DNA from 2 places in the Ectobacillus sp. JY-23 genome. Region 2 is predicted to be linked to the other one. Evidence: predicted binding sites of a transcription regulator. Region 2 holds the regulator's gene; the other holds the start of a gene.

Region 1 (9,328 bases), 360 kb from region 2:
CGAATGTGTTGAAGCTTCGATTGCTGGGAGTTGAAGAGGTAGTCTCGCAGCAAGTTAAGGTAGCTTTTCTAGAGTTGGGAGAAAGCAAATTAGAGCTGCTCGAACCTTTAAGCAAAGAAAGTCCGATTGCGACGTTTATTCATAAGCGTGGAGAGGGCATTCATCATGTGGCGCTAGGTGTGAACACAATTGCAGATAGAATTCAAGAGATGGAGCAAAATGGCATTCAAATGATTGATTCTTCTCCACGCATCGGTGCGGCGGGAGCGAGTATCGCCTTTATGCATCCAAAGTCTGCACATGGCGTTTTATATGAACTTTGCGAGAAAAAGGGGGGCGAAACACATGGTTGATATTTATGAAAAAATTAATGATTTATATGATAGAAAGCGAGAGATTGAGTTAGGCGGAGGAGACGCAAAGATTGAAAAGCAGCACGAAAAGGGCAAGCTGACAGCTCGTGAGCGCATTGATCTACTTGTAGATCCTGGTACGTTTATGGAATTAAATCCATTTATGGAGCATCGCTGCAGTGATTTTGGTCTGGGAGATAAGGCTGGTCCAGGAGATGGAGTAGTAACCGGATACGGTAAGATTAATGGGCGTCCTATATATGTGTTTTCACAGGATTTTACCGTGTTTGGAGGAGCACTTGGTGAAATGCATGCCAAAAAAATAGCGAATGTTATGGATTTGGCGGCGCAAAACGGGGCACCAATTATCGGGCTAAATGATTCTGGTGGTGCAAGAATTCAAGAAGGTGTATTATCCTTGGATGGTTATGGTCATATCTTTTACCGAAATGCTATCTATTCAGGTGTGGTCCCACAAATTTCAGTGATATTAGGACCTTGTGCTGGCGGTGCAGTGTATTCACCAGCTATCACTGATTTTGTAATTATGGTAGAAAAAACTAGCCAAATGTTTATTACTGGACCAAAAGTAATTGAGACAGTGACAGGAGAAAGTATTTCAGCCGAGGACCTTGGTGGTGCGAAGGTACATAACACAATTAGTGGAAATGCACATTTTGCAGCTACGGATGAGGAAAATGCTTTAGAGATTGTGCGAATGCTACTGAGTTACTTGCCGCAAAATTGCGAAGAACGTCCATTTATGTATGGTACACCTGATGAAGATGATTATCGCCCTGATTTAACGGATGTAATTCCATTTGATGCGGTTCGACCATATGATGTACGTCATGTCATTGATGGGGTTGTTGATGAAGGTTCTTTTTTTGAAATTCAAAAAAACTTTGCGAAAAATATTGTGACTGGCTTTGCAAGAGTAAAAGGAGAAGTGGTCGGTCTTGTTTGTAATCAGCCAAAGGTTATGGCTGGCAGCCTTGACATTGATTCGTCTGATAAGGCGGCGCGTTTTATTCGTTTATGCGACTCCTTTAACATCCCGCTAATTACGTTTGAGGATGTAACAGGATTTTTTCCAGGAGTCAAGCAAGAGCATGGTGGCATTATTCGTCACGGTGCAAAAATTCTATATGCCTATTCCGAGGCAACAGTTCCAAAAATTACCGTCATTTTACGTAAAGCGTATGGCGGGGCTTATGTGGCGTTAAACAGCAAGGCAATTGGTGCTGATGTGGTGTTTTCATGGCCGAATGCGGAAATTGCCGTAATGGGGCCACAAGGAGCAGTAAATGTCATTTTCGCCAAAGAGATTGAGAGCAGCGATAATCCGGAAGAAACAAGGGCGCGGCTCATTGAGGAATATCGTGAGAAATTTGCTAATCCGTATGTCGCAGCAAAGCATGGCATTGTTGATGATGTAATTGACCCTCGTGATACAAGAATCAAATTGATACAAGCACTCGACATGCTGCGCAATAAGAAGGAAGAGCGTCCGAAAAAAAAGCACGGCAATATCCCATTGTAATAAGGCGAGCGTCTATGCGCTCGCCTTTCGTAACTTTGATATAGTTCTGTTATAATGAAACTTGTACATAACAAGAAATAGAGGAGGCACATACATGATAAATCAAGAACGTTTAGTAAACGAATTTTTAGAGCTTGTTCAAGTTGATTCAGAAACAAAGCATGAAGCAGAAATTTGTAAAGTATTGAAGGAGAAATTTTCTGCGCTTGGCGTAGAGGTGTTTGAAGACGATACAACGGCACAAACTGGACATGGCGCAGGTAACTTAATTTGTACACTACCAGCCAAAGTAGAGGCGGATACCATCTACTTTACAGCTCACATGGATACGGTTGTGCCAGGGAAAGGAATTAAGCCGTCTATGCAAGAGGGCTATATTGTAACGGATGGTACAACGATTTTAGGAGCGGATGATAAAGCTGGCTTGGCAGCAATGCTAGAGGCAATTCGTGTACTAAAGGAAACCGATGCACCACATGGTAAAGTCGAGTTCATTATTACGGTTGGAGAAGAATCCGGTCTTGTTGGTGCAAAAGCACTCGATCGTTCTTTAATCACAGCCAAATATGGTTATGCGCTTGATAGCGATGGTAAAGTAGGGGACATTATCGTTGCGGCTCCAACACAAGCAAAACTAAAAACGATTATTCGGGGGAAGACTGCCCACGCTGGTGTAGCGCCCGAAAAAGGTGTCTCCGCAATCACAATTGCAGCAAAGGCGATTGCTAAAATGCCGCTTGGCCGTATTGATGAAGAAACAACTGCCAATATCGGGCGCTTTGAAGGCGGCACACAAACAAATATTGTATGCGATCATGTATTTATTTTGGCAGAAGCTCGTTCTTTAGTGGAAGAAAAAATGCTCGCACAGGTTGAAAAAATGAAAGCAGCATTTATCTCCACGGCAGAAGAGATGGGCGGGCAAGCTGAAGTCGATGTGGATGTTATGTATCCTGGTTTTAAATTTGCAGATGGAGATCATGTTGTAGAATTGGCGAAGCGTGCAATTACAGCTATCGGACGCACACCATCACTGCATCAAAGCGGGGGCGGAAGCGATGCGAATGTAATCGCAGGTCACGGTATTCCGACTGTTAACCTTGCAGTAGGGTATGAAGAAATTCATACAACAAACGAAAAAATGCCAGTTGAAGAGCTTGTAAAAACGGCAGAGCTTGTGGTGGCAATTATTCGTGAAACAGTGAAGTAATAGATAAAAAGGGGGTTCTAAAAGGTGGCGAAAACGGCTAATCTTTTAGGGCGCCCTTTTTAGTTACCTAATGACTAAAGCTGTAAAATGTTATTGCTTTTCGCGTATATATTGTAGCAAAACGGACCATACTGTATAATGGGAATGTATGTTCGTTTTGGAGGGATGGTATGGAAGCAAAAGAAATGTATCCGAAAAAAGGTCGCGTGATTTTGCATGTGGATATGAACTGCTTTTATGCGTCTGTTGAGGCAGTTAATGATTCTTCATTAAAAGGAAAGCCTCTTGCGATAGCTGGAAATGAAAAAGAGCGTAAGGGAATTATTGTGACATGTAGTTATGAAGCGCGTGCGCAAGGCGTTCGCGCTACTATGCCGCTTTGGGAAGCACGTCGGCTTTGTCCGGAGTTAATTGTAAAAAGACCAAATTTTGAATTGTACCGGTCTGCTTCTGCTGCATTTTTTACGCTCCTTTTACAGTTTACAGACAAAGTACAGCCCATTTCCATAGACGAAGGGTACTTAGACATTACAGAGTGCCATGAGCTTGGTACACCTCTTCAAATTGCGAAGACGATTCAGCAGGAAGTCATGCAACAATTGGGACTGCCGTGCAGTATTGGAGTTGCGCCTAATAAATTTCTTGCTAAAATGGCATCTGATATGAAAAAGCCACTTGGTATTACGGTGTTACGAAAGCGGGATATATCAGACATATTGTGGCCCAAACATGTGCTTCATATGCATGGCGTTGGGGAGAAAACGGCCGAAAAACTAAAGAGTGTTGGCATTGAATCGATCGGTGATCTTGCTCATGCACAAGATTATCTCCTTCGTCATATTTTGGGGGTCAATGGTCCTATATTAAAGCAAAAGGCAAATGGAATAGATAAACGACCTGTTGAAACACGCATACAAGCGAAAACAATTGGAAGTTCCAGGACATTGCCTATTGATACCGGCGAAGAAGCTGTGGTGTATAGCCTGCTAGAGGAGCTCGCAAGTATGGTGAATATCCGTTTACGAAAAAGAAACTTGATTACATATAATCTGCAGCTGACGATTAAATATCATAATCGGCGCATCACACATAAAAGTAGACAATTGTTAGAGCCTATTGAAACAACCTCTGATTTGTTTGCAGCCGCCTGTCGTTTATGGAGAGCGCATTGGAATGGTGAAGCTGTACGCCTTTTAGGAATAACCGCAACAGAGCTAGCTGATAAGGATAAAGAAGGAAAGCAATTGGATTTGTTTTCCTTTGAAGCAGATGCCAAAGAGGAGCCGCTTATGAATATAATCGCGACATTGCGTAATAAATATGGAGAAGGTGCAGTGCAACGAGGAATTCATACGTATAAAACGGGTGTAAAATAAATATAAATGCTTTTTCTATGAATACAACATTATAGATAATGAGGAAGTCTATACCAAACGTTATAAGACTAATGCAAGTCAGTTTGATACTTTACAACTTATAATATAAAGAAAATGGTTCTGGCGTTTTGTATTGCTAATAGGGCCCGCTTTCCGTAAGATAGTGGATAGATGTCGGAAAAGAGGTAAGAATTATGGATTTGGTTTTTTTAGGAACAGGAGCCGGTGTGCCGGCTAAGGGACGAAATGTTTCTGCAATCGCACTTCAGTTATTGGAAGAGCGCGGTGTGACGTGGTTGTTTGATTGTGGTGAGGCAACACAGCACCAAATTTTGTATACATCAGTAAAGCCGCGCCGCATTGAAAAAATATTTATTACACATTTACACGGTGATCATATTTTTGGGTTACCGGGTTTACTAGGAAGCCGTTCTTTTCAAGGTGGCGAAACACCGCTTACTGTATACGGTCCAAAAGGAATTCAGGAATTTATTGAAGTAGCGATGCGAGTGAGCACAACGCATGTAAAATATCCGATTCATGTGGTAGAGATTGAAGAAGAGGGTATTATATTTGAAGATGAACAATTCATTATTGAAGCAGGTAGATTGTCACATGGTATCGAATGCTTTGGGTATCGCATTATAGAAAAAGATATTGCGGGTCCGCTTCTTGTTGACAAATTGTTGGCTCTTGGCATCAAGCCTGGCCCAGCATTTAAATTATTGAAAGCTGGTCATAGTATTACACTAGAAGATGGTACACAATTACATGGAAAAGATTATGTCGGTGCACCGCAAAAAGGGCGCATTGTTACAATATTAGGAGATACGCGTTATTGCGAGACAAGTATCAGACTTGCGAAGAATGCGGATGTATTAGTTCATGAAGCAACCTTTGCGGCAGCGGAAGGGGAACAAGCATATAACTATTTTCATTCCACAACAGCACAGGCTGCTGAGGTAGCTAAAAAAGCGAGTGCGAGATGTTTAATTCTGACGCATATTAGTTCGCGTTATCAAGGAGAAGATAGTGAGAAGCTGCTGCAAGAAGCTCGTGATATTTTTCCATATACAGAGTTAGCAGAGGACCTCAAGCAATTTCTGATGACCAGATAAAAGACGATGCCATTGCATCGTCTTTTATTTTTTATTTAATAATTGTGTTAAGCCTTCACCAAGTTCCTGAGATCTCATGGTAGCACGAGTAATACAGCGAACGAGGATATTTTGAAAATCATGGTGTTCGAGCACACCAATACCAGCTTCTGTTGTCCCGCCTGGAGAAGTAATCTCTTTTCGTAGCACCGATGGATGCTTGGGTGTTTCCATTAACATCTCAGCTGCACCAATCATGGTTTGTAAAATCAAAGGCTTGGCAACGTTCTCACATAATCCAATTTGGGAAGCCGCTTTTTCCATAGCTTCTACTACATAATAAATATAGGCAGGACCACTACCTGATAATGCGGTGACAGCATGCATTTGCTCTTCTGTTACAACAGAAACTAGACCAATTTTTTCAAATATCGAAGTTGCAATTTCTATATGTACCCCGGTTGCATGAATGGACGGTGAGAGGACTGTTGCCGATTTTAAAATGGCTGCCGACGTATTTGGCATTGCTCGTATAATGGGATTGTTTTGTTCTAGCAGGTTTGTAAGAGACTCGGTAGATACGCCTGCCATTAAAGATATAATCAATTGCTCTTGATGAACATAATCTTTTATAGATTTTATCGCTTCTGCAGCATCCTTCGGTTTGACAGCTAAAATAACGATGTCTGCATCATTCATTAGCTCCTCTGTATCTTGTGTAAATGTGACACCATACATGGTTTGTAAATCTGCTAGTCTCCTACTATTATTTCGGTTGCTTACCATAATACTGCCGCCGTTCATGCTTTGAGTCAATCCGGCGATAATAGCCTCTGTAATAGAACCAGCCCCCACAAACGAAATTTTCTTCATAACATACGCCTCCTTTTTTACATAACAATTCGACCCCTACGGATATATACCTGTTATTTGTTTGAAAATAATGACAAAGCAAGGTGTGAGGTGTAAAATGAATGTACATTCATTTTTTGATGTGTATTGTGGATGATGAAGATGTATATGGAGGATTATTATGCAAATTCACTGCTTACCCCTACCGGTGCCGTTTGCAACGGAGACAGTTAATACCTACTTAATCAAAGGAGACACGCTCACGTTAATTGATACAGGTACAAAAACAGAAGCAACGCGACAAGCTCTCGTTCATCAACTAGCGCAATTCGGTTATGAGATCAAGGATATTGAAACAGTGGTGTTAACCCATCATCATGCCGACCATAGCGGATTACTCGGCGATTTCGGCGATCGAACAAATGTAGTGGGACATCCGCTGAATGAGCCGTGGATTACGCAGAATGCCGCATTTATTCAAAAATATGAACGTTTTTCGGCTTCACTTGCACGTGAGCTTGGTGTTCCGAAAGCATTTATTGAAAAAGGCCTTTCATTAACCAACACATTGAAGCTTGCATGCAAGCGTTCTTTAACTAGATCTGTATGCGAAGGAGATGAAATAGCAGAGTTACCTGGCTTTCGAGTCATTGAGACACCAGGGCATGCTTCTACTCATATCGCCCTATACAGAGAGCGAGACGGCATTATGATTGGGGGAGATGTTTTGCTGGCGCGCATTTCATCAAATCCTTTATTAGAACCTCCCTATGAGGACGGAGAACGAGAAAAGCCGTTACTGGCATATAATCAATCATTGCGTCGCTTAGCGGAGATGCCAATTTCACGCATTATGACAGGGCATGGTGAAGATGTAATTGAGGTGGGAAAGCTTGTGAGAGAGCGTTTGCAAAAACAACAAAAGCGTGCTGAGCAGGTGTTACAAATGTTAAAGGAAAGACCGATGACAGCTTTTGAAGTATGTCAGGCATTATTCCCTGGGATTTATCAAAAGCAATTGGCACTTACTATCTCTGAAACAGTTGGTCAATTGGATTTTTTAGAATATAATCAAAAAGTGAAAGTTGATTCAGTGTCCGGTGTATTGATTTATCAAAGTAGGTGATGTGAATGGAATTGAAAGGGAAAATAGCTGCTATTACCGGTGCATCCGGCGGTATTGGCGAACAATTGGCACGTTTGCTGGTGACAGAGGGCGCTACTGTTGTACTGTTAGCAAGACGTGAAGAAGAGTTGATGCGGGTTCGTCAGGAAATTGGTTCAGCATGCTATGTTTACAGATTGGATGTTAGTGACGAGAAGATGGTAGCAGATGTATTCACACGCATCTCACAAGAAGTCGGAGACGTTGATATTCTTGTGAATAATGCAGGCTTTGGTATATTTAAAACATTTGAAGAAGCCTCCTTGCAAGAAGTAAAAGCGATGTTTGATGTGAATGTATTTGGTTTGGTGGCTTGTACAAAAGCAGTGCTACCAGCGATGAAAAAAAGAAGTAGTGGACATATTGTAAATATTGCCTCGCTTGCAGGTAAAATTGCCACCCCTAAATCAAGTGCTTATTCGGCTACAAAGCATGCTGTTCTTGCTTTCTCCAACAGCCTGCGTATGGAACTGGCTACATCGGGCGTTTCGGTGACATCTGTTAATCCAGGACCAATTCGTACAGACTTCTTTAATATAGCTGATGAATCCGGTACCTATGTGAAAAGTGTAGAACGATATATGTTACGACCGGAATACGTAGCTGCTTGTATTGTAAAGGCAATCAAAATGAATAAACGGGAAATCAATTTACCCCGCTGGATGAGTGCGGGACCCCTTATGTTTGCGTTATTGCCGCGCGTGTTTGAAAAGTGGGCAGGAACGGCTTTAAACAAGAAATAATTATACAAAAGACTGAGACACTTTTTGTCGCAGTCTTTTTATTTTGTTAAAAATTCATATACAGCATCTTCAATCAGCTCGTGTAGATCATCACCAGTCCGCTGATATTCCTTCCAAATCTGATTTGCCAAGGTAGTACATTCTTCCTCCGATAAAGGCAAAGCATCTTTCTCACAATCATACTGATAAAAGCGAGCTTTTATCATCTTATGTAGCAGCAATCTATTCATACGTAAGCTCCTTGTATACTCCATAAAGCTAAGTGTCTGGTTATATCAATTAGGTATAGGCATACATATAGATTATGTACAACCTGTATAAATCCAGATATGACTAACTATCGTAGGTGATTGTAACATACATGTAAAGAGATAACAATGCATGAATCATGTGAAATTTTTTAGATTAAAAATTTATAAATATTTAATTGACTTAATAAATATACAATAATATAATCAGAATTAAATTTCGTTTGAAGCGGAGGTATATGATGAAAACAGCTATTATTGGAGCAACCGGATACGGGGGATTAGAGCTTATACGCCTGCTACAAAATCATCCTTACTTGGAGGGAGTATCATTACATGCATCTTCTGCAAACAGTGAACCACTGTTTCGTCAATATCCGCATTTGCAGCACATTATAGATAAAAACATAGAAGATATTCATATAGACCGCATTGCTTCCAAAGCAGAGCTTGTCTTTTTAGCGACGCCTCCAGGAGTAGCCAGATCTATTGTACCGCGCCTGCTCGCACATGGAATGAGAGTAATAGATTTATCAGGTGACTTTCGTCTTCGCGATCGACATACGTATGAAACGTGGTACAAACGCGAAGGAGGAGATGAATTGCACGGCGCGGTGTATGGATTATCAGAATGGCAACGAGATGCGATTACTAAGGCACAATTCATCTCAAATCCCGGTTGCTATGCAACAGCAGCTTTGTTACCAGCAGCTCCATTGATGAAGCAAGGGTTGGTTGATT
Region 2 (9,328 bases):
CTAAATCGGGAAAATAAGTCAAACAATAAAAATTCACGCCCAAAATACGTTTTGGCAATGTCATCTTGGATTAGGTACAGATGATATGTTTTCACATGTCTCCCCCTCTGGACAACCTATTTTCTCTTCATTATAAAAGATAAATAAGAAGAGGATTGTCTGAAGGTGGAGCAAGAAATAACTTTTTCTGTCGAAAATCAAAATTATGCATAGAAAAAGTTTACATTTAACCTATAACCTACACTCTTGTATGTTGAAACGCCCTTGTTAAAACTCATGTGTTTATCACGTACATCAAACTTTAGTACAGCTTTTGAAAAGAGACTCCCCTGTTGGAGAGTCTCTTTTCATTATAGTAAGGCCTTCGCTTTTTTCACTACATTTTCTACTGTAAAGCCGTACTCTTGCATAATTTTTTCACCTGGTGCAGACGCGCCAAACGTATCAATGCCGATTACATCTCCGTCTAGACCAACATAACGATGCCAACCGAAAGTCGAACCCATTTCAATTGCAAGTCGTTTTGTTACTGCTTTTGGTAAAACAGCTTCTTTATATTCAGCAGATTGTGCTTCAAAGCGGTCGAAGGAAGGCATGCTGATAACCGCTGCGTCCACGCCTTCTGCAGCTAAAGCTTCCTGAGCCTTTACAGCTAGGTTCACTTCAGAGCCAGATGCCAAAAGCAATACATCTGCTGTTTCTTTTTTGCTTGGTGATAGAACGTATGCACCTTTTTCCACTTTGGCATACGTATCTGTTAATGCGCCTTCTAATGTCGCTAACGCTTGACGTGTTAATACAAGCGCTGTTGGCTTATTAGACTCTAATGCTAACTTCCATGCGGCTGTAGATTCATTACCGTCTGCAGGACGAATTACAGACATGCCTGGCATTGCACGAAGCGATGCTAATTGCTCTACTGGTTCGTGAGTTGGACCATCTTCTCCTACTGCGATGCTGTCATGTGTAAATACATACGTTACAGGAAGCTGCATAAGTGCCGCCAGACGAATTGCAGGGCGCAGGTAATCAGAGAATACGAAGAATGTACCTCCGTAAGTTTTTAAACCTCCATGAAGCGCAATACCGTTCATTGCAGCACCCATCGCAAATTCACGCACACCATACCAGATGTTCTTGCCGCTGTAATCATCGCGTGTAAAGTCTTTTTCTTTCTTCATGTACGTATTGTTGGAACCTGCAAGGTCTGCAGAACCACCAAAGAAGAATGGTACGCTTTCAGCGATGGCTTGAATTGCATCTCCGGAAGAAGCGCGTGTGGCAATGGATTTACCCATTTCATATTTAGGCAGATTTGCATCCCAGCCCTCAGGAAGCTTACCTTCAATCGCCATTTTTAATTCTTTTGCAAGCTCTGGGTAGCTTTGCTCATATGCTGCGAATGTTGCTTTCCACTCGCTTTCTTTCTTTTTACCCGCTTCTTTAACCGTTTGGTTGAAGTGGGCATATACTTCTTCAGGTACATGGAAATCTTGCTCAAATGTCCACTGATAAGCTTCTTTAGTCAATTTAATTTCTTCTGCGCCAAGCGGTGAACCATGAGAAGCAGACTTCCCGGATTTATTAGGTGAACCATGGCCAATCACAGTTTTAACCTCAATTAATGTTGGGCGTTTTTCATCAGATTTTGCTTCTTCCAACGCTTTTGTAAGCGTATCAACATCTGTTCCATCTTCTACACGAATAACTTGCCAGCCATATGCTTTATAACGATCTTCTACACTTTCAGAGAAAGAGCGATGCAAGTCGCCATCCAGGGAAATATCATTGGAATCGTATAAAACAACAAGTCGGCCAAGCTGTAAGTGTGCAGCTAAAGAAGAAGCTTCTGCTGATACACCTTCCATCAAGTCGCCGTCTCCGCAGATAACATATGTATAATGATCTACAACGTTAAAATTATCGCGGTTGTATTTGGCAGCCAAGTGACGCTCCGCCATTGCCATACCTACAGCTGTCGCAATACCTTGTCCAAGTGGGCCCGTTGTTGCATCTACTCCTGGTGTGTGGCCAAACTCAGGATGTCCTGGCGTTTTGCTACCCCATTGACGGAAGTTTTTCAAATCATCCATGCTCATATCATAGCCGCACAGATGTAATAAGCTGTATAACAGCATAGAGCCATGACCTGCAGATAATACAAAACGATCGCGGTTAAACCAAGTTGGATTTTCCGGATTATGATTCATAAATTTCGTCCATAATGTATAGGCCATCGGCGCAGCACCCATAGGCATGCCCGGATGTCCGGAATTTGCTTTTTCAATTGCATCAATAGATAGTGTACGAATTGTGTTAATCGAAAGCTGTTCGATTGAATGTGACATAACACTCATTCCCTTCATTCAATTTGCCAAGCGGCACATTATATATGATAGCTTGCCACATCGTATTATACAACATGTATGCAGAAATATGTGCTTTTTTGCTCATAATCACAAGAGTGAACAAATAACACCTAATAAAATAAAGCTTTTGCTCAAATTCGTTGTTGTTTTTGATTACGGAGATTCGCTTTCCACAAGCGCTCAGAGAGTCCCCTCACTGCTATGTGCCTCCGGTCTCCCCTTTAAATCACTAGTCTCAACACCCTCATTTCAATCATCAAGTGCCGACTACTAATGTAACGTCAAGCTCAAACACAGTCAAAAATAAAAATACCTACGCTGTCGCGTAGGTACTCTATTCTTAACTCACCTTACTCTCCAACAGGTCCGTAGCTTGTCGTTCTGTCAGCCCTTTAATTAAAGCAAGTTCACTAACAAAAATTTTACGAGCCGTGTCTAATAACTGCTTTTCGCTTGCATTAAGCGGCTTTCCTTTATGCTGCCGCATTAAATCGCGCACAACTTCGGCTCCTTCGTATATCGCACCTGTTTTAATTTTTTCCATGTTCATGCGGTGTCTTTGTTTCCATGGTACCGATTGATCAGACTCACCATGCTCAAATTGAAACAATACATCTTCAAGCGTACCACCGTCCACTACATATCTTACCGCAGAAGCTTTCCCGGTTGGGATCATAATTTGCATATCATTAATCGGCATGTGGATAATATAATATGTTCTGGTTTCACCTAAAATTTCCTTTTCTTCAATCGCCTCGACAACGCCGGCACCATGCATAGGGTAGACGATCTTATCACCTATTTGAAACAAATGAATCACCTCCATAATACTACTATAATCAGTATAACAGAGTTTCAACAAATAGTAAAATATATCATATTAACATTTACTTTTTATCGTTGTCAATATATTATCGTATCTTTTTCAGAAATATTTCTTTTTAAAAACAAACAAAAAAAAAGCAGCCTAAGCCGCTTTTATTAATTCACTAAACCGTTGCCTTCCGCTTTTAACAGCTTGAGCTTTTCCGGTGTAACGTCGTTTCCTTTTTCATCTACAATTTTCATAGATTTTAAATGAGTGAGCATATCGCCCCGAAACGCTTTTAGGTATTCCTGACGAAGCGCATGACGTTCTTGCTGCTCCTCTTCAGTCAGCCCTTGCGCCTTAGCCTTTCGAGCCAGTTCATTAATGCGATTTAGTTTTTCAGCTGGTAACATGGGCATTCTCCTTTCCTCATGATATACATCATACAACAGTTATTTTACAATATCAAGCTGTTCGCGTTCGTATTCCTGGTAACGTCTGTGAACAGTCGCTTTTGATACATCATACCCAAAACCGCGAAGTGTGGCTGCAATTTCAGCAAAGGTTAACTCATTTTTACGTAAACGAACAATTTCTTCAATCGGCACTTCTTTCTTTTCACGTCCGCTATTAATATGTTGATTTTTCAAGTTGCGCTCGGGGCGAAAACCATTTTGCACAGCTCGCTGCATACCGCGCTTAATCTTCATATTATGTATTTTGCGCTGATACTCTTCCACAATCGCAATGATATCAAGGACCATAGAATCTGCATCAGACAATTGTAATTCCCCATTATGAGAACGTGTATATACACGCACACCTTCTTTTTGTAAACAACGCATAAGGGCAATTTTCGCATTTCCTCTACCAAGGCGCGTCTCGTCTTGAATTAAAACTACATCCGCTCCCTCTTTTACCGCATCGAGCATATCTACAATACCTTCACGCTCAATCTCATATCCACTCGCTTGCTCTTCAATTACCTTTACGACCTGCATACCGTAGTTTGCTGCCATTTGTAACAATTCATCACGCTGTCTAGTGAGCGATGTTTCCTGCACATCTTTTTTCGTGCTCACCCTGGCATAAATAACTGCTTTCATTGTACTCCTCCGCAATCTGAACCTTGCCTGCAGAACATGTAAAAGACCTTCTTAAGCAGGAAGGGATCATCATTTTATGTAAGTCTCTATATTATAGCACAAAAAGACATACATTCGAACTTATGTTTGTGTATCAAAGTATGCTATGATATACTATTTATAATAATTTTTTACAAAACGAGGTGATATGCTATGGAAAAATTGTCAAAACGACAGCTGGACATCTTTAATTTTATTAAACAAAAGGTGCAAGAAAAAGGCTATCCACCTTCCGTACGAGAAATCGGCCAAGCAGTAGGTCTCGCTTCCAGCTCTACTGTACATGGTCACCTTGCTCGTTTAGAAGAGAAAGGTTATATTCGCCGAGATCCGACAAAGCCACGTGCGATCGAAATTTTAGAGGAAGACAATATAGCATCTTTTCCAGTCGTACATGTCCCAATTGTCGGTAAAGTAACAGCCGGCTCACCGATTACCGCTGTTGAAAATATTGAAGACCATTTCCCGCTCCCTGCCAACTTCGTTTCAAGTTCCGATCATGTATTCATGTTAACAGTACAAGGTGACAGCATGATTGAAGCAGGCATTCTTGACGGTGATTTGGTTGTAGTTCGTCAACAACAATCTGCAAATAATGGTGAAATTGTCGTTGCTTTAACAGAAGACAACGAAGCAACTGTGAAGCGCTTCTATAAAGAAAAAGATTATTTCCGCTTACAACCGGAAAATGCTACACTATCGCCTATCTTCTTAAAGCAGGTTTCCATTGTCGGAAAAGTAGTCGGTGTATACCGCAACATTCACTAAGAGCCCATGCCGGCTCTTTTTTATCATTTCAACCGAAAAGCCCCCATCTCAAAAGCAGGGAGCCTTCCATTTACACACTACGATGTTGAAACAAGTACAGCTCTTTCGCAATTTTACGCAGATGCTCAGGAATTTCAGTATGCTGTCGGCAATTATGGCAGTATTCCTCTGTCACTGCACTGTTTCTCCAACTATTTCGAAGTGCATATTTCGTAATACGTTTTGGAGTGCCACACGTATCACATAATGCTAAATAGACCATCTTTCGCTGCATCTTCATCAACTCCCCGTTATTGTTATTTATATGTACGGAAAACATTGCAAACGTATTCATGAATTAGTAGAAATAGTTGTGTTACACGCGTAATTGCTTGGGTATTTATACTCTACTCATGATTACATATGGAATATTACTGAATTAGAGAAAGCCTTGGTATGATTGATACCAAAGCTTTCTCTTCTTATATAAATACTTATATACTGATCGCATTAACTTGGCACTAAATTCACGGACAGAAAATAACCGATTTTTCCAACCGATGACACTTGGATAGATGGCATTTTCAGCTAGATTATTACTAATTTTAATGTATTAATCTTTTAACAATAGTCATAGACTGTGTTTATATTATAGTGCTTATTTTCTTTTAATAAATTAGATTTAATTGTTACTTTTTATATAGGTATTTAATAACTTTTCTTTCATGGCAAAATTAGAACAAGCTTGAAAAGGATCTTGCGCATCTTTTTCACTCCCCAAGAAAAAATCACTGTAAGTCAATTTGACTGTTTTACCACTTGTATCCTCCAAGATTATTCCAGAATTTCCTGGGTTATGAATATTTTTTTCTCCCAGTTCCTTAACACGCGCTCCGTTTTCGTTTACATAATAATATTTTACATCGTGCCATCCAGAACCACTCTTTCTTGCCCAACCAAAGGTTTCATTAGATGATGTTTTCAAAACACCATCTTTTGGTATTTGGTATGTAATCACTTTATTTTTAATCTTTAGAGGCAACGCATCTTTGATATCATAAAGTACGAATACACATCCAGTATGCCCTTCAGGAATTAAATATACTTCATCTGTTCCAGGTTTTGTTATATATCGAACCCATAATCCAAACATTAGGACCAATAGACCTATAATAGTTAGTACAGTAATAGCAAGTTTTTTACTCAATTTCCTCCTCCTTAATCAGTTCAGTCTGTCAATTTACAGCCCACCTATGAGAAAATCCTGCAAATTCAGCGTTAGGCATGAAAGGGAATAAGTGATAAAAACTCGCAACCTTTGATTCATGTAGTATCTCATAAATTGCTGAATCATTTTCAAGTATCTTAGCAAATTCATGGTTAGGTGTTTGATCGTGACCCCAGAAACAAAACTACTACCATTTCTACAAAAGGATTAGCATACTCAGGGAGTGGAATTTGTTCTTGTTGCCCCTTAGGTTTTATTTCAGCAAATGTTTCAGCAGGTAACTGTTTAGCACTTTTAATATCATAATAAATATTTGCCGCAAGATAACCATCAAGTGATTTAGTAGACGAAGATATTTTGCTACTAGTATGAATATACTCAGTACCAGCTATTGTTGCTACTGGAACGCCGTTTCTATAACCTTAATATACACATTATCGCTAGGCACATCCCCCTATGTTACCTTAGTATAAGCTCCAGATTGAACAGAATTGATAAAGCACCTGTCAGTGGGCAATCCATACAGATTATAATAAAACAGATTATGCCCACATCAAGAAAAAAGCCTCAACACTAGTAGTGTCAAGGCTTTCTCCGCTTAATAAATGCTCATATACTGATCGCGTTCCCAAGGGTGAACTTGTGTGCGGAACATATCCCATTCAATCTCTTTTGCTTCGATAAAGTGCTCTAGCAAATGCTCACCAAGCGCGTTGCAGATAACTTCATCTGTTTTTAAGTTCTCAAGCGCTTGTGCAAGTGTAGCCGGAAGGTCTACGATACCCGCTTTTTCGCGCTCAGCACGCGTCATCACGTAGATGTTTCGATCTACTGGTGCTGGTGCTGCAAGTTTGTTTTTGACACCGTCAAGACCTGCCGCAAGAAGAACGGAAAGCGCCAAATATGGATTCGCTGCCGGGTCTACACTGCGCACTTCTACACGTGTACTAAGACCGCGCGATGCTGGAATGCGAATAAGCGGGCTACGGTTGCGAGCGGACCACGCCACGTAGCAAGGTGCTTCATATCCAGGTACAAGACGCTTGTAAGAGTTTACTGTCGGGTTTGTAACCGCAGTGAAGTTTGGTGCGTGCTTTAAGATACCCGCAATGAAATGACGTGCTGTTTCACTTAGCTGTAGATCACCATTTTCATCATAAAATGCGTTTTCTTTGCCACGGAACAGAGACAGGTTACAGTGCATACCAGATCCGTTTACACCAAACAATGGTTTTGGCATAAATGTTGCATGCAAGCCATGCTTACGCGCAATTGTTTTTACAACCAGTTTAAATGTTTGAATATCATCACATGCTTTTAATGCGCCTGCATATTTAAAGTCGATCTCGTGTTGTCCCGGCGCTACTTCATGATGAGATGCTTCAATCTCAAAGCCCATCTCCTCTAGCTCAAGCACAATATCGCGGCGACAGTTTTCACCTAAGTCCGTAGGTGCTAAATCAAAGTAACCACCATTGTCGTTTAGTTCAAGCGTCGGATTTCCTTTTTCATCTACCTTAAACAAGAAAAACTCTGGTTCTGGTCCTAAGTTAAAATCCGTGAAACCAAGATCTTCCATTTCTTTTAAAACACGTTTTAGGTTATTGCGCGGATCCCCTGCGAAAGGCGTGCCATCTGGATTGTAAATATCACAAATTAAGCGAGCTACTTTCCCCTTCTCGGAAGTCCAGGGAAACACAACCCATGTATCTAAATCAGGGAAGAGATACATATCAGATTCCTCAATACGAACAAAGCCCTCAATAGAAGAACCGTCGAACATCATTTTATTCTCCAATGCTTTTTCAAGCTGGCTTACAGGAATTTCTACGTTTTTAATAATTCCTAAAAGGTCGGTAAATTGCAAACGAATGTACTTAACGTTCTCTTCTTGCGCAAAACGAAAAATGTCTTCTTTTGTAAACTTTGCCATTTTCTGATTCCCCCTGATTAACATTTTATATGGAAAACATGTAAAACCAATATCAGTGAAAAAATCGGGACATATCGCCCTGTCGAAGCGAAGTGCGATTAAAACGACCCGCTTGATGCAGTTCGTCGCGAAGCAGCTTGCGGAGCTCTGCGTCGGAAATTTGTTTTGACTCCTCAGACACTGGAGGCGGCTGCACCTGACCTGTGGCTTTTAACTCCAATACTTGCTTAATACCAGCCAAGTTTAAGCCTTGATCAAGCAAATCTTTAATTTCAAGCAATTTATCGACATCATTGAAAGAATAATGCCTGCGGTTGCCTTCTGTTCGTACCGGTGTGATGAGACCGTGCTCTTCATAGTAGCGAATTTGGCGAGCAGATAGCTGCGTTAGGTTCATAACAATACCGATTGGAAACAGCGGAGTAGAGCGTCGATCGTGATTGCTCACTTCAATTCCTCCTTCTCCTTAACATGCCTTTATTTTATATTATGGTATGTATAGTGTCAACAAATGTTAGCTTTTATGACATTTATTTTTAACCGTTTCCACGCCAAATGAGATGACCTTTTTATCCTATGTGTACACCTTATTTATATGCCCAAGCCCTGCTCTTTTTACAGAAACTTTATAAAGAAAGTAGCCCCTTTTCGAGTAACGAATCGATGGCAGAACAAATTGCAATTTTAACATGTGAATAAGTGAGGCCACCTTGTACATAAGCAACATACGGCGGACGAATGGGACCGTCTGCGGATAATTCAATGCTAGCGCCTTGAATGAATGTACCAGCTGCCATGATGACATCATCTTCATAACCGGGCATATAATTCGGATACGGCGTAAAATGCGAGTTAATTGGAGATGCATATTGAATGGCCTGACAAAAGGCAATCATGCGCTCACGGTCATCAAATTGCACGGATTGAATTAAATCTGTTCGCGGCATATCCCATCTAGGGGATGTGTTCATACCAAGCTTTTCTAAAAAGGCTGCCGTGAAAATAGCTCCTTTTATGGCTTGTGCTGTTACGTAGGGGGCCAAGAAAAAGCCTTGATACATTTCCTGTAAGCTGTATAAAGACGCCCCAGCCTCCGCT

Evidence for each region. Region 2 encodes LexA, which represses DNA repair genes until DNA is damaged. Its sites were predicted from a motif close to CGAACATATGTTCG; they were not measured.
Region 1: a site for LexA is predicted at 3,248-3,261, ahead of MUG87_RS07310 (DNA polymerase IV). Genes of this name have one in related genera too.

Annotation. Positions count from the first base shown of each region.
Region 1 covers NZ_CP095462.1:1,401,717-1,411,044, reverse strand. The annotation lists gene mce (methylmalonyl-CoA epimerase) at 1-353, shown strand, start outside; gene MUG87_RS07320 (acyl-CoA carboxylase subunit beta) at 346-1,896, shown strand; gene MUG87_RS07315 (M20/M25/M40 family metallo-hydrolase) at 1,991-3,106, shown strand; gene MUG87_RS07310 (DNA polymerase IV) at 3,277-4,482, shown strand; gene rnz (ribonuclease Z) at 4,677-5,600, shown strand; gene proI (pyrroline-5-carboxylate reductase ProI) at 5,625-6,452, opposite strand; gene MUG87_RS07295 (MBL fold metallo-hydrolase) at 6,610-7,557, shown strand; gene MUG87_RS07290 (SDR family NAD(P)-dependent oxidoreductase) at 7,563-8,339, shown strand; gene MUG87_RS07285 (YqzH family protein) at 8,378-8,569, opposite strand; gene argC (N-acetyl-gamma-glutamyl-phosphate reductase) at 8,830-9,328, shown strand, end outside.
Region 2 covers NZ_CP095462.1:1,042,614-1,051,941, forward strand. The annotation lists gene sirA (sporulation inhibitor of replication protein SirA) at 1-95, opposite strand, end outside; gene tkt (transketolase) at 351-2,348, opposite strand; gene MUG87_RS05455 (CarD family transcriptional regulator) at 2,710-3,180, opposite strand; gene MUG87_RS05460 (DUF896 domain-containing protein) at 3,351-3,590, opposite strand; gene MUG87_RS05465 (YneB family resolvase-like protein) at 3,630-4,283, opposite strand; gene lexA (transcriptional repressor LexA) at 4,476-5,090, shown strand; gene MUG87_RS05475 (hypothetical protein) at 5,161-5,364, opposite strand; gene MUG87_RS05480 (DUF6843 domain-containing protein) at 5,752-6,276, opposite strand; gene glnA (type I glutamate--ammonia ligase) at 6,896-8,230, opposite strand; gene MUG87_RS05490 (MerR family transcriptional regulator) at 8,283-8,627, opposite strand; gene MUG87_RS05495 (methionine gamma-lyase family protein) at 8,857-9,328, opposite strand, start outside.